Regions from separate parts of the Corynebacterium limaceinasi genome, predicted to be linked through region 3. Evidence: riboswitches for the same ligand, from Rfam matches in the RefSeq annotation. Region 3 holds a riboswitch; each other region holds the start of a gene.
What was found. Region 3 has a riboswitch for thiamine pyrophosphate ahead of ACLI1Q_RS01880 (ECF transporter S component). Riboswitches for the same ligand answer to the same signal wherever they lie in the genome.

Region 1 (4,081 bases), 930 kb from region 3:
GCCACTGTTTGGGGCTCGGAACGGAATCCGGAATCCGCTCTACGTGGATAGAGTCTTCCGTTCCGGCAAAGACAAGCGCCTCGCGCATCTGGGTAATTTGTTCAACATCGCTGGTCAGGACGTCTACTGTGGCGCGGCGCTTGGTAGCGCGTATCGCGGCCTGCATTCCGGCCGCGGGATAGACCAGAAGGTGGGTACCGGCGCCGGTGCGGGTGGCATCGAGAAGCCAATCTGCCGCCCTGCGCTGCGCCTCCCCCAAGTCATCTCGGTCCACGTTGGTGGGCTCGCTGACGGTGGTGACATCGACAAAGTGGCTCTTCGGCTCCCTGCCGCCGGCTTTCGGGCTAAAGCTTTCGACCGTTTCCCGGATCGTCGTCGGCACGCCGCTGGAGAAAACCCCGCCGACGTGGCTCAACCCATCGCCGGCATAGAGGCGCACCAGATCGAGCGGCAGCTCCCCTGGCTCAGAATCGCGGACGCTTAGTCCCTGCGGCTTTGGGAGGTATCCCACCTGTAGGAGCTTGCCCAAAACCTTTACCAATTGGGCGGAGGATTCGACGGTCCACTCGCCTGCCATGTAGCTTTCGGCAAAGCCTAACCATCCGGTAGCGGCGATCCGCTCGAAGAGCGCATCGTGGCCTACCTTCAAATCGGGGCCGCCCGCCGCATCGAGTTCGAGCTCCAAGCCGGCATTATCGCAGGCCTTGGCAAATTCCGCCTCGGCCCGGCGGGATTTTAGAGTCGCCCAGCGCTGCGATGGCACGGTCGCGATATTGGGCCATGCCTCCGCGTCGATGGAGCGTAAATGCTCGGGGGTGGAAAAACTCATGGTTTGGGGAGCGCTCCTGGGTGCAAGGGGTCACGGTGTGGGCTAATTTTAGCCAGTTTCTGAGCGGTTTCGGTCAAGACGCTCCGCAGGAAAGGAAACCCGAAACGCATGTAAATGGGTATCAAGTATGCACGTTATGTGACGAGCGTTTACACTATACGGGTACTTAAATTAAGCTTTCTCGAGGAAGGTCGCATTAATTCCATGACTGATACCCCTTATCGTCCAAACGGAAGCCGTCACCACGTTGTCGTGGTTGGCGGTGGATTCGGCGGTCTTAACACTGTGAAGAAGTTGAAGAACGCCGATGTTGAGATCACCCTCATCGATAAGAAGAACCACCACCTGTTCCAGCCGATGCTCTACCAGGTGGCAACCGGCATGATTTCCGCAGGTGAGGTTGCTCCCTCAACCCGCCAGCTCCTGCGCAACCAGGATAATGTGGACTTTGTCAACGGCAACGTAACCGACATTAACTTGGAAGACCAGACGGTTACGGCCGAGCTCGATGATTTTTCGCGCACCTACTCCTATGACTCTCTCGTCGTCGCCGCTGGTTCCAGCCAGTCGTACTTTGGCAATGACCACTTTGCGGAGTTTGCACCTGGCATGAAGACCTTGGATGATGCCTTGGAGCTGCGTTCCCGCATCATTTCGGCCTTCGAAAAAGCTGAGCTTACCGATGACCCCGCTGAGCGCGAGCGCCTCCTCACCTTCATCATCGTTGGCGCCGGCCCGACCGGTGTGGAGCTCACCGGCCAGATTGCTGAGTTGGCTAACCGCACGCTTAGCGATGTCTACTCCACCTACGGCACCTCCGCCGCTAAGATTTACCTGCTGGACGGCGCGCCACAGGTACTCCCACCGTTTGGCAAGCGCCTGGGCCGCCGTGCCCAGCGCACCCTGGAGAAGGAAGGCGTCAATGTTCGCCTGAACGCCATGGTGACCGATGTCAACGAAAACTCCGTGACCTACAAGAACATGAAGACCGACGAAGAGGTCACCCTGGAGGGCGCAACCAAGATCTGGTCCGCCGGTGTTGCTGCTTCCCCGCTGGGCAAGATGGTCGCTGACCAGGCCGGCGTCGAGGCTGACCGCGCCGGCCGCGTGTCCGTCAACGATGACATGACCGTTGGTGACTTCAACAACGTCTACATCATCGGTGACATGATGTCCCTGAACCGCCTGCCGGGCTTGGCACAGGTGGCCATCCAGGGCGGCGAGCACGTCGCCAAGCTCATCGAGACCAAGGTGGACGAGGAGTCCACCGCCGATGAAAAGGAACCTTTCGAGTACTTCGACAAGGGCTCCATGGCCATCGTGACTCGCTTCAATGCCGTCGTGAAGCTGGGCAAGACCGAGTTCTCCGGCTTCCCAGGCTGGTTGGCTTGGTTGGCACTGCACTTGACCTACGTCGTTGGCCTGCGCAGCCGCTTGGCCGTATTGGTCAACTGGGCAGCTAATATCCTCTCCCGCAACCGAGGCAACCTGGAAATTACTACCCAGCAGCGCATTGCCCGCAACCTCATCGACGAGGCAGAAGAAGAAAAGAACTAAACTTTCTTCGGCACCGGCCGCCGGCCCACTCCCCTCCTGCGGGGCTGTGGGCGGCGGCTTTTGCGGTTTTCGTTCCTATTTTCCCATTTTTGTTAGGCTTGGACATTACAACATGGGGTGCCACGCACCGTGGCTGAGAAAAACCCATCGAACCTGCACTTAGTTAGAACTAGCGAAGGGATTGTTGTGGACTTATCATTTCTGCGTGCCCACGATGCGGTGCGCGAAACCGCTCCACTTATTCAGTGCTTGACCAATAAGGTCGTCAGCAATATCTCTGCCAATGCACTATTGGCTATCGGTGCCAGCCCAGCCATGGTCGATACTCCGGAAGAGTCGCAAGAATTTGCGAAGATCGCCAGCGGCGTGCTCATCAATTGCGGCACGCCGAATTCCGAGCAATACTCAGGCATGCGTGAGGCAATCGCCGGTGCGACCGCGGCCGGAACCCCGTGGGTCCTTGACCCCGTCGGTGCGGGCGGGCTGGAAAAGCGCACCGAGTTCATGCATGAAGTCTTGCCGCAGGGCCCGACTGCGATTCGCGGCAACGCCTCCGAAATCATCGCCTTGGCTGGAACCGGAGCCGGCGGGCGCGGCGTGGAATCCACCGATGGCGTGGAGGCCGCGCTGGAACCAGCACTCAAACTTTCCCGCGAAACTGAGGCCGTCATCGGCGTATCTGGCCCCACGGATCTCATCGTGCAGGCTGGCGAAACGCCGCGTGCGGTAAGCCTCGAGTCTGGGCACCCGATGCTGCAAAACGTCATCGGAACGGGGTGTTCGATAGGCGCCATCTGCGCGGCTTACCTGGCAGCGTGGGAGGATCCATTCGCGGCTATCATCGCCGCGCATGCGCATGTCGGGGCCGCGGGCAGCGTTGCCGCGGAGAAATCTATTGCGCCTGGCTCCTTTGCGGTTGCTTGGCTCGATGCGCTGCATGAGCTCACCACTGATGCCATCGAAGAGCGCATCTCTGCCTCCGAGGTCGCGGACGTTGCGGGGCTAGCATGAACATCGATTGGACGCTGTATCTCATCACCGACCCAGACCTCGCCGGCGGGCGGGACCAGGTCGTTCCCATCGTGCAAGAGGCGGTGCGTGGCGGGGCGACCGTCGTGCAATTGCGCGATAAAGATGCCAGCGACGAGGAGGTCGAGGCTACCGCCCGCGAGCTTCTGGAGGTCTTGGGCGACGTCCCGCTCTTTATCAATGACCGCGCCGAGGTCGCGGCCAGGGTAGGCTGCCACCTGCACATTGGCCAAGACGATATGGACTTATCCCAAGCCCGTGCTCTGCTCGGTCCCGATAAGCTCATCGGGCTTTCGGTGGGAACGCAGCAGGAATTGGACGCCATCGATCCGCAGCAAGCCCCCGACGTCATTGGCATTGGCCCGGTTCACTCGACAGCGACCAAGAAGAATGCACCCGCGGGAATCGGCGCTGAGGCCGCCAGGCGCCTTGCCACCGCGGCGCGCGAACGCGGCCTCGAGTCCGTCGCCATCGGCGGCATCAAGGCACACAATGCCCACGAACTTTCCGGAAGCGAATTCGCAGGGATTTGCGTGGTCAGCGACATCATGGCTGCCGATGACCCGGCAGCCGCAGCACACAACCTAAAGGAGGCCTACCGTGGCTAAAGGAACCTATCCCCGTATTCTTTCGATTGCTGGAACCGATCCCACAGGCGGAGCCGGC
Region 2 (4,081 bases), 870 kb from region 3:
CCCGCCTCAACCAACAGATCCAGAATCGTGGCCGCTGGGTCGACCTCGGCAATCTCGGTTTCCTGCAATGCGGAAGACAACGTGGCCTCGTCCAAATCCTGCAGCTCTGCCTTACCAAACAACGCCTGGGAAGCCAGCTCCACTGCTTCGGTGGCCTGCTCGCCGTGCACCAAGGTGGTCATCTCCCGCGCCAATACGCGTTGCGCCTCACGTTTGTGGGGTTCCTCCTCTACCTTGCGCGCCAGCTCTGCGATCTCCTCCTGGGTGAGGAAGGTAAACCAACGCAGGTAATCGATAACCACCGCGTCGCCAGCATTGATGAAGTACTGGTACCAGGAGTACGGGCTGGTCAGCTGAGGATCCAGCCACAGTTTGCCGCCGCCGGTGGACTTGCCAAACTTATTGCCCTCGGCATCTGTCACCAACGGCACCGTCAGGCCATGGACCTTCGCACCATTCACGCGACGGTTCAGATCGACGCCGGAAACGATGTTTCCCCACTGGTCGCCACCGCCAATTTGCAGCACACAATCGTACTCTTTGTGCAGGTGCACAAAGTCGTTTGCCTGCAGCAGCATGTAGGAAAACTCGGTGTAGGAAATGCCGTCGGATTCCAGGCGGCGCTTGACCGTATCGCGGTCCAGCATGGTATTCAGCGAGAAGTTCTTACCGATATCGCGTAGGTACTCGATGACGTTGATCTGGCTAGTCCAGTCCGCATTGTTCACCATCACTGCTGGGATTGCGGACTCGCCCGCCTCAGTGAAGTCGACGAAGGCCTCAAGTTGGTCCTTGATTGCCTGCATATTCTCTGCGATCTGCTCTTCCGAGAGCATGGATCGCTCTCCGACATCGCGTGGGTCACCGATCATTCCCGTCGCGCCACCGGCCAGCGCGATGGGACGGTGACCGAATTGTTGGAAGCGCTTCAGCATAATCAGCGGCACGAGGTGGCCAGCGTGCAGCGAGCTTCCCGTCGGGTCGAAACCGCAGTACAAGCTGATCGGGCTCTCTGCGGCTTCCTTCAATGCCTCTAGATCTGTCGACTGGTTTATCAGCCCGCGCCATTGCAGTTCATCGATGATGTTCGTGGTGTTGCTCATACGTAGGTGTTCCCTTGTTGCCTATTACGTGTTTTCTTTCCAGAGCGCGTCGCTCTACTTAATGGGCCAGTCCTTGGCTTCGTCGACCAGCATGACCGGAATACCATCCTGCACCGGATAGGCCTTGTTCAGCCTTGGGTTCACCAAATAGTCGCCGTGATCCTCCAGCGGCTGCTTGTCGATGGGGCACACGAGGATCTCTAGGAGCTTCTGATCGATCATGCTGCTTAGTCTAACCCGTACCCCAGACAACCTATTTAGTGACTCCCTGATGTTGCTTGCCGATGTCCCCTCGGTCAATCCCCTAGCCCATATCTTCACCCTCGCGTGCTGTGCGTTACAGTGGAAGGCGCAACCGAACACGGGCGCTCGAGGTATCGAGCTGAGATCGCGCTGTACACCTGCGCGAGTACCGCTAGAACCTGCCTGGTTAGAACCAGCGAAGGAAGAATGAGGAGAGTCAACTATGACGGATACGTCTGCCCAGCACACCCGTACCACCATCCCGAACGACGAGTACGGTGCGGAAATCCACCCGAAGCACAGCTTCGCCCCCATCGAAAAGCAGGTGGAGTCCTTCGGCAAGACCTTCACCCTTGAGGTGCCGGAGACCGAGGTTCAGCTGGACGATTCCCCGACCGGACCGAACGCGCCGCAGAAGCTCTACCGCACCCGTGGCCCGTGGGCCGAGCCGACCGAGGGGCTAGAGGCACTGCGCAGCGAGTGGATCGAAGCTCGCGGCGATGTGGAGGCCTACGAGGGGCGTCGACGCAACCTGTTGGACGACGGTAACCGCGCCCTCAAGCGTGGCGAGGCCAGCGACGAGTGGAAGGGCATAAGCCGCGAGACGCTGCGGGCCAAAGACGGCAAGCGCGTAACCCAGATGCACTACGCACGCCAGGGTATTATCACCCCGGAAATGGAATACGTCGCACTGCGCGAACACTGCGATGTAGAAAAGGTGCGGGAGCAAGTTGCTTCCGGCAAGGCGATCATCCCGAATAACATCAACCACCCGGAATCCGAGCCGATGATCATCGGCAATGCCTTCAACACGAAAATCAACGCCAACATCGGTAACTCCGCCGTGACCTCCTCCATCCGCGAAGAGGTAGACAAGCTGCGCTGGGCTACGCGCTGGGGCGCAGATACCGTAATGGATCTATCCACGGGCAACGACATTCACACCACCCGCGAGTGGATCATGCGTAACTCTCCGGTGCCGATCGGTACCGTGCCGATCTACCAGGCCCTCGAGAAGGTCGACGGCGTGGCCGAGGATCTGACCTGGGAAATCTTCCGCGATACCGTGATCGAGCAATGCGAGCAGGGCGTGGATTACATGACGATCCACGCCGGCGTGCGCCTGCCCTTCGTGCCGCTGACCACCAAGCGCGTGACCGGCATTGTCTCCCGCGGCGGTTCCATCATGGCCGGCTGGTGCCTGGCCCACCACAAGGAATCCTTCCTGTACGAGAACTTCGACGAGCTGTGCGAGATCTTCGCCAAGTACGATGTCGCGTTCTCGCTTGGCGATGGCCTGCGCCCCGGCTCGATCGCCGATGCCAACGACGCAGCCCAGTTCGCAGAGCTAAAGACCATCGGCGAGCTGACCCACCGCGCCTGGGAGTACGACGTTCAGGTCATGGTCGAAGGCCCGGGCCACGTGCCACTGAACATGGTGCAGGTCAACAACGAAAAGGAGCAGGAATGGTGCGGCGGCGCTCCGTTCTACACCCTGGGGCCGCTGGTTACCGACATTGCCCCCGGCTACGACCACATCACCTCCGCCATCGGTGCAGCCAACATCGCCATGGGCGGTACCGCAATGCTGTGCTACGTCACCCCGAAGGAGCACCTGGGTCTGCCGAACAAGGATGACGTGAAGACCGGCGTGATCACGTACAAGGTCTCCGCGCACGCGGCGGACGTCGCCAAGGGCCACCCTGGCGCCCACGAGTGGGACGATGCGATGAGCAAGGCGCGCTTCGAATTCCGTTGGCACGACCAGTTCGCCCTGTCCCTGGACCCGGATACCGCCCAGTCCTACCACGACGAAACCCTGCCCGCGGAGCCGGCGAAGACCGCCCACTTCTGCTCGATGTGCGGACCGAAGTTCTGCTCCATGCGCATCAGCCAGGATATCCGCGACGCGTTCGGCGAGAAGATCGACGAGGCTCTGGCCACCGACCAAAAGCAATCGCTAGTCAAGGACCTCGGCTTGCCGGGCTTCGGCCGCCAGAGTGTGGACGAAGAGCACTTCACTAATGCCGAGGGCGAAGAAGAAATGGCCGAGGAGTTCCGTCGTGCAGGATCCAAGCTCTACCTAAACCGGGACGAGGCCAAGGAAGTTTCTGAGGACCTGCAGAAGGAAGCAGCGGCGTACAGTGAGCGCTAACCAGCTGGACCTGCGGTGCTACCACGTGACGGGCGCACCGCAGGAGAAGGTCGTACAGGTTGCCGCAGCGGCAGCAGCCGGTGGCGCGGGCGTGATTCAAGTTCGCAGTAAGCCCATTAGCGTGCGCGATCTGACCGCGCTTGCTATCGACGTGGCGGCGGCGGTCGAAGAGGCCAATTCAGCAACGCGGGTGCTTATCGATGACCGAGTCGACGTGGCCGCCGCGCTAATGTGTAAGCACAATATCCACGGCGTACACATCGGCCAGGACGACCTGGATCCGCGCCTGGCACGGCAGATTCTTGGCGAGGATGCGATCATCGGGTTGACCACCGGCACCCTCGAGCTCGTGCAGGGTGCTAACGAGTACGCCGATGTGATCGACTACATCGGTGCGGGTCCGTTCCGCCCCACGCCCACGAAATCCTCTGGTCGAGCCCCGCTGGGATTGGAAGGCTATCCCCCGCTCGTCGCGGCTTCGGCCGTTCCGGTGGTGGCGATTGGTGATGTGCAAGCCACCGACGCCGAAGCGCTGGCGGAAACCGGTGTGGCTGGTGTCGCGATTGTGCGCGCATTTATG
Region 3 (4,081 bases):
CGCACGCTTTCGTGAGGCTGCTAGCTTAACGATGTCCTCCAAGAGGCGCTCTTGTTCGGCATCAATGTCCATAGTGCTTGAATCACTGCTTTCGCGGATTAAAGGCCAAAGAATCTCCAGGCCCCAGTAAGTACCGAAGTTACCACCGGTACACAAGCAAGGGCGAGGCCGCAGGCCATCACCCACCCATCGTGGGCGTGCAGCCTGGATTCTCGGGCCCAGGTCCGCTCCCCTCCTCCGGGTGGGGTGCGCCCGAAACCGCGTGCTTCCATCGCGGTCGCAAGCTTGCCGCCGCGGCGCAAAGCAATCACCAACAGACCAAAGGACATCGTAAGCAAGTGCTTTAAGCGCCCTTCATCCATGAGCCCGCGGGCCCTGCGCGCCATGCCGAGCGATTGCCAATCGGATTTCAGGAGCGTCATCATCCGCACGCCGGCCACAGCACCAATGACGAAGCGGGAGGGAAGGCGGAGGATCTGCGAGAGGGCATCGCCAAGCTCGGTGGGATCGATATCGCGTGCGAGCACCACCGTTGGTAGTGCGACCGCAAGCACACGCAGCGTGATCGCAATGGCCAAGGTGAGCGAATTTTCCGTCACCGTAATCAGCCACCAGCTGAAGTACTCCTCTCCCCCGGGCGCGCCATAGAGCAGCATGGAAATGCCCGATAGCGGGGCGATAAGGAATAAGAACCAACCGGCCTTCCACAAGCGCACCCAGGAGACGCCACATAACGGCGCCAAGATGAGTGTCAGGCTTAGCGATATCGCCGCCGATACCCAGTCGATGGAGGCAAGCAGCGGCGTAACCCAGACGAACATCAAGAAGATGCGGGTTAGCGGGTTGACGTTGCGCAAGAGATTAGGCACCGTGCACCTCCACCTGGTGGTCACCCAAGGCTTCTATAAACAGCGGGTCATGGGTAATGGAGGCAATGGTGGTGCCGTCATCGGCCAATTGGCGCAACAAGCCCACCAATTCCACGAAGGTGCCGGGATCCTGGCCAAAGGTCGGCTCGTCCAAGAGCAGCACCTCCGGCGCGGTCACCAGAGCCGTTGCTACCGAAAGCCGGCGCTTTTCGCCGCCGGATAGCGTAAACGGATTGGCCTTGAGCAAGTGCCCCAAGCGCAGCGATTCCAACAACTGGGCGATGCGTTCCTCTGGGGGATCAACGCGCATGACCTTGGGCGCGACCCGCAATTCCTCTTCCACGCTGCGGGAGACAAATTGGTGTTCCGGATTTTGGAAGACGAAACCAATGCGGTCCGCCAATTCGCGGGATTTCCACCGGGAAGGTGGGCCCTTCACGCCGCGGCGGATGAAGTCAGCGACCCCGATTTCCCCGGACTCGGCCGGAAGTAGCCCCGCCATAGTCATCAGCCACGTGGATTTTCCCACGCCATTGCGGCCGGTAATGACGGTCGACGCCCCCGCCGGCAGGGAGATGGACCGCGGTGGCCCATAGCGGGTTACCAAGTCCGTGCTCCACAGCGCCGCGTTGGACTCATCGAGGGCATCGCTTGCCAACGACCGCGCCTGCGGGAGGCCGGTGACCTGGCGCTTGCGGGCGGCATCGGCAAAGGGGGCATCGGAAATAATGCGCCCATCCTTCAGCTCTACCGCGCGGTCCAGCACGCTTTCCCACGCCGCATGCTGATGCTCGACCACCACCAAGGTGGCACCCGTGTGCTCTACCAGCTTGCCGACGGCCCGCACCACGTCCTGCGCCCCTTCCGGATCCAGGTTGGCGGTGGGCTCGTCCAATAGGACCACGCCCGCGCCCATGGCGATGACCCCGGCAAGCGCCAGGCGTTGCTTCTGCCCGCCGGAGAGGTGCTCGGTGGGAAAATCCAGGTCCACATATGGGCCAACCAACTCTTGGGCTTGGCGCACCCTGCGCCAGATCTCCTCGCGCGGATAAGCTAGGTTCTCGCAGCCGAAGGCGATATCATCGCCCACGCGCGCGGAGATAACCTGGGAATCCGGATCCTGCAGGACCAACCCCACCGGAATGGTCCGGCCCGGTTCTTCGACCGTGCCCGCAGAGTCCTCCAAGGTGATGGTGCCGGTTCGCGTACCTTCTTCATCAGAGCCCAAGACGCCGGCGATCGCCGCCAAAAGCGTGGACTTTCCGGAGCCGGAATCCCCGCACAGCAAGACCTTCTCACCGGGTTCGATGACAAGGTCTATGTCCTGCAGCGCCGGTTGGGAGCGCCCAGCGTGAGTCCAGCCGTAGCCGCGAGCCGATATTTTTGTGGCGTTTCCTGCTAAGCGTGAAAAATCAGTCACAGCGGTCTAAGCCCTAAGCGCGCTGTTCGCGGCCTACTGCAAAGCGGTCAAGGGCACCGGTCTTTGCCAATGCCTTCACCACATAGAAGCCCAGGGCGCCGGCCAAGATGGCACCGGAGATGGTCAGGGTGACCAAGTAGATAATATTGAACTCGAAGGACTTCGCGAGGTTACCGGAGGTAAACAGCTCCAGGACGAAAGCGCCCCAGCCTGCTGCCATACCGGCCAGGATGGTCACCCCAAGGTTGAACTGGCGGTACATGAAGATGGCGAAGATGATCTCCACACCGATACCCTGTGCCAGGCCCGAGTACAGGGTGCTAATGCCCCACTGCGAGCCCAAATCGGCTGACACCGTGGCGGCAAGGACCTCCACGTAGACTGCCGCACCCGGCTTGCGGATGACCAATCCACCCAGGATGCCGCCTAACAGCCAAATGCCCGTGGCCAAACCGCCAAGGCCCGGCGTAAGCGCATCCATGGCCTCATACCAGGCATAGCCCACGGCATTCCAGCCCAAGAATACGAAGCCACAGGCAACACCCAAGACGGATGCCACCACGATGTCCACCACGCGTCAATTCAAGTTGCGCTTTGGCGCTGCGGACGCAGCTGCATTAGTAGTCATTATTTCCTCCCTCTCGCCGGAATTACCCGGATCAGGTTCAACGGTTCACCGCGTTATATCGCAGTATCTCAGCCTTCATTTCTGTGCCGGGGCGACCTGTGCGTCCGCGGGCCCACAGATTCTGAAAGCTCCCGTGTAATGGTTTAAATCAAGTAGTCTAAGGCCCACATTTTACTTATCTGGGCCACAGGCTTTACTCATACTAGCAGGCACGCATACGGGTCCCCGTAACCGATTCGGCGGCCGAATCAGGCATGCGCAACCGTGACAACAACCCCAACAACAAGAGCCCCCGCTTACCGTATGCACGGAAGCGGGGGCTCTAATTGAACGCGGTGCCGAGGGACACGAGCGCCTAGGACTTAGAAGGTGAAATCCTCATCCAGCGGAACGGAGGCGCCGGTGAATTCACCGAAGCCATCATCGCCGTAGATGGAATCGCCGTAAGTCGGAATCGAGTATGCGGCGTTGCGCGCAGCCTCGGTCGGCTTGACGGAGATATTGCGGTAACGGGAGATACCAGTGCCGGCCGGGATCAGCTTACCGATGATGACGTTCTCCTTGAGGCCGATAAGCTTATCGGAGCGCTTGTTAATAGCGGCATCGGTAAGCACACGCGTGGTCTCCTGGAACGAAGCAGCGGACAGCCAGGACTCGGTAGCCAAGGAGGCCTTGGTAATACCCATGATCTCCGAGCGCAGCTGCGCCGGCTCGCCGCCTTCTGCAACCTGTGCAGCGTTCATCTGCTTGGCCTCAGAAAGGTCGATCAGGTTGCCCGGCAGCAGCTCCGTGGTACCGGCGTCGATGACGGTACCGCGGCGCAGCATCTGGCGGATGATGATCTCGATGTGCTTGTCGTGGATGGCCACACCCTGGGTGCGGTACACGGCCTGCACCTCGTTGATGAGGTGCTGCTCCACGCCACGACGGCCCAGAACCTCGAGCACGTCGTGCGGGTCAGCCGCACCACGCATCAAGCGGTCACCGGTCTCAACGTGGTCGCCGTCCTTCAAGGAACGCTCGATCATCGCATCCGGGTTGGACTCCATCGGGCGACGCACCTGGGCCAAGCCCTGGCGCTTGGAGAGCTTCTCGTAGATCACGTCATCAGAACCATCATCCGGGGTGATGGTCATGGTCCAGAAGTTGCCCTCATCAGACAGG

Region 1: it holds a riboswitch for thiamine pyrophosphate, as region 3 does, so the genes downstream of both, thiM (hydroxyethylthiazole kinase) here and ACLI1Q_RS01880 (ECF transporter S component) in region 3, are expected to answer to the same signal.
Region 2: it holds a riboswitch for thiamine pyrophosphate, as region 3 does, so the genes downstream of both, thiC (phosphomethylpyrimidine synthase ThiC) here and ACLI1Q_RS01880 (ECF transporter S component) in region 3, are expected to answer to the same signal.

Annotation. Positions count from the first base shown of each region.
Region 1 covers NZ_CP177100.1:1,306,288-1,310,368, reverse strand. The annotation lists gene ACLI1Q_RS06435 (class I SAM-dependent methyltransferase) at 1-829, opposite strand, end outside; gene ACLI1Q_RS06430 (NAD(P)/FAD-dependent oxidoreductase) at 1,034-2,386, shown strand; TPP riboswitch at 2,490-2,585, shown strand; gene thiM (hydroxyethylthiazole kinase) at 2,573-3,397, shown strand; gene thiE (thiamine phosphate synthase) at 3,394-4,023, shown strand; gene ACLI1Q_RS06415 (bifunctional hydroxymethylpyrimidine kinase/phosphomethylpyrimidine kinase) at 4,016-4,081, shown strand, end outside.
Region 2 covers NZ_CP177100.1:1,246,599-1,250,679, reverse strand. The annotation lists gene tyrS (tyrosine--tRNA ligase) at 1-1,103, opposite strand, end outside; gene ACLI1Q_RS06140 (Trm112 family protein) at 1,158-1,325, opposite strand; TPP riboswitch at 1,455-1,568, shown strand; gene thiC (phosphomethylpyrimidine synthase ThiC) at 1,570-3,501, shown strand; gene ACLI1Q_RS06130 (thiamine phosphate synthase) at 3,491-4,081, shown strand, end outside.
Region 3 covers NZ_CP177100.1:373,365-377,445, reverse strand. The annotation lists gene ACLI1Q_RS01895 (hypothetical protein) at 1-72, opposite strand, end outside; gene ACLI1Q_RS01890 (energy-coupling factor transporter transmembrane component T family protein) at 99-869, opposite strand; gene ACLI1Q_RS01885 (ABC transporter ATP-binding protein) at 862-2,289, opposite strand; gene ACLI1Q_RS01880 (ECF transporter S component) at 2,303-2,863, opposite strand; TPP riboswitch at 2,907-3,062, opposite strand; gene ACLI1Q_RS01875 (DNA-directed RNA polymerase subunit beta') at 3,280-4,081, opposite strand, start outside.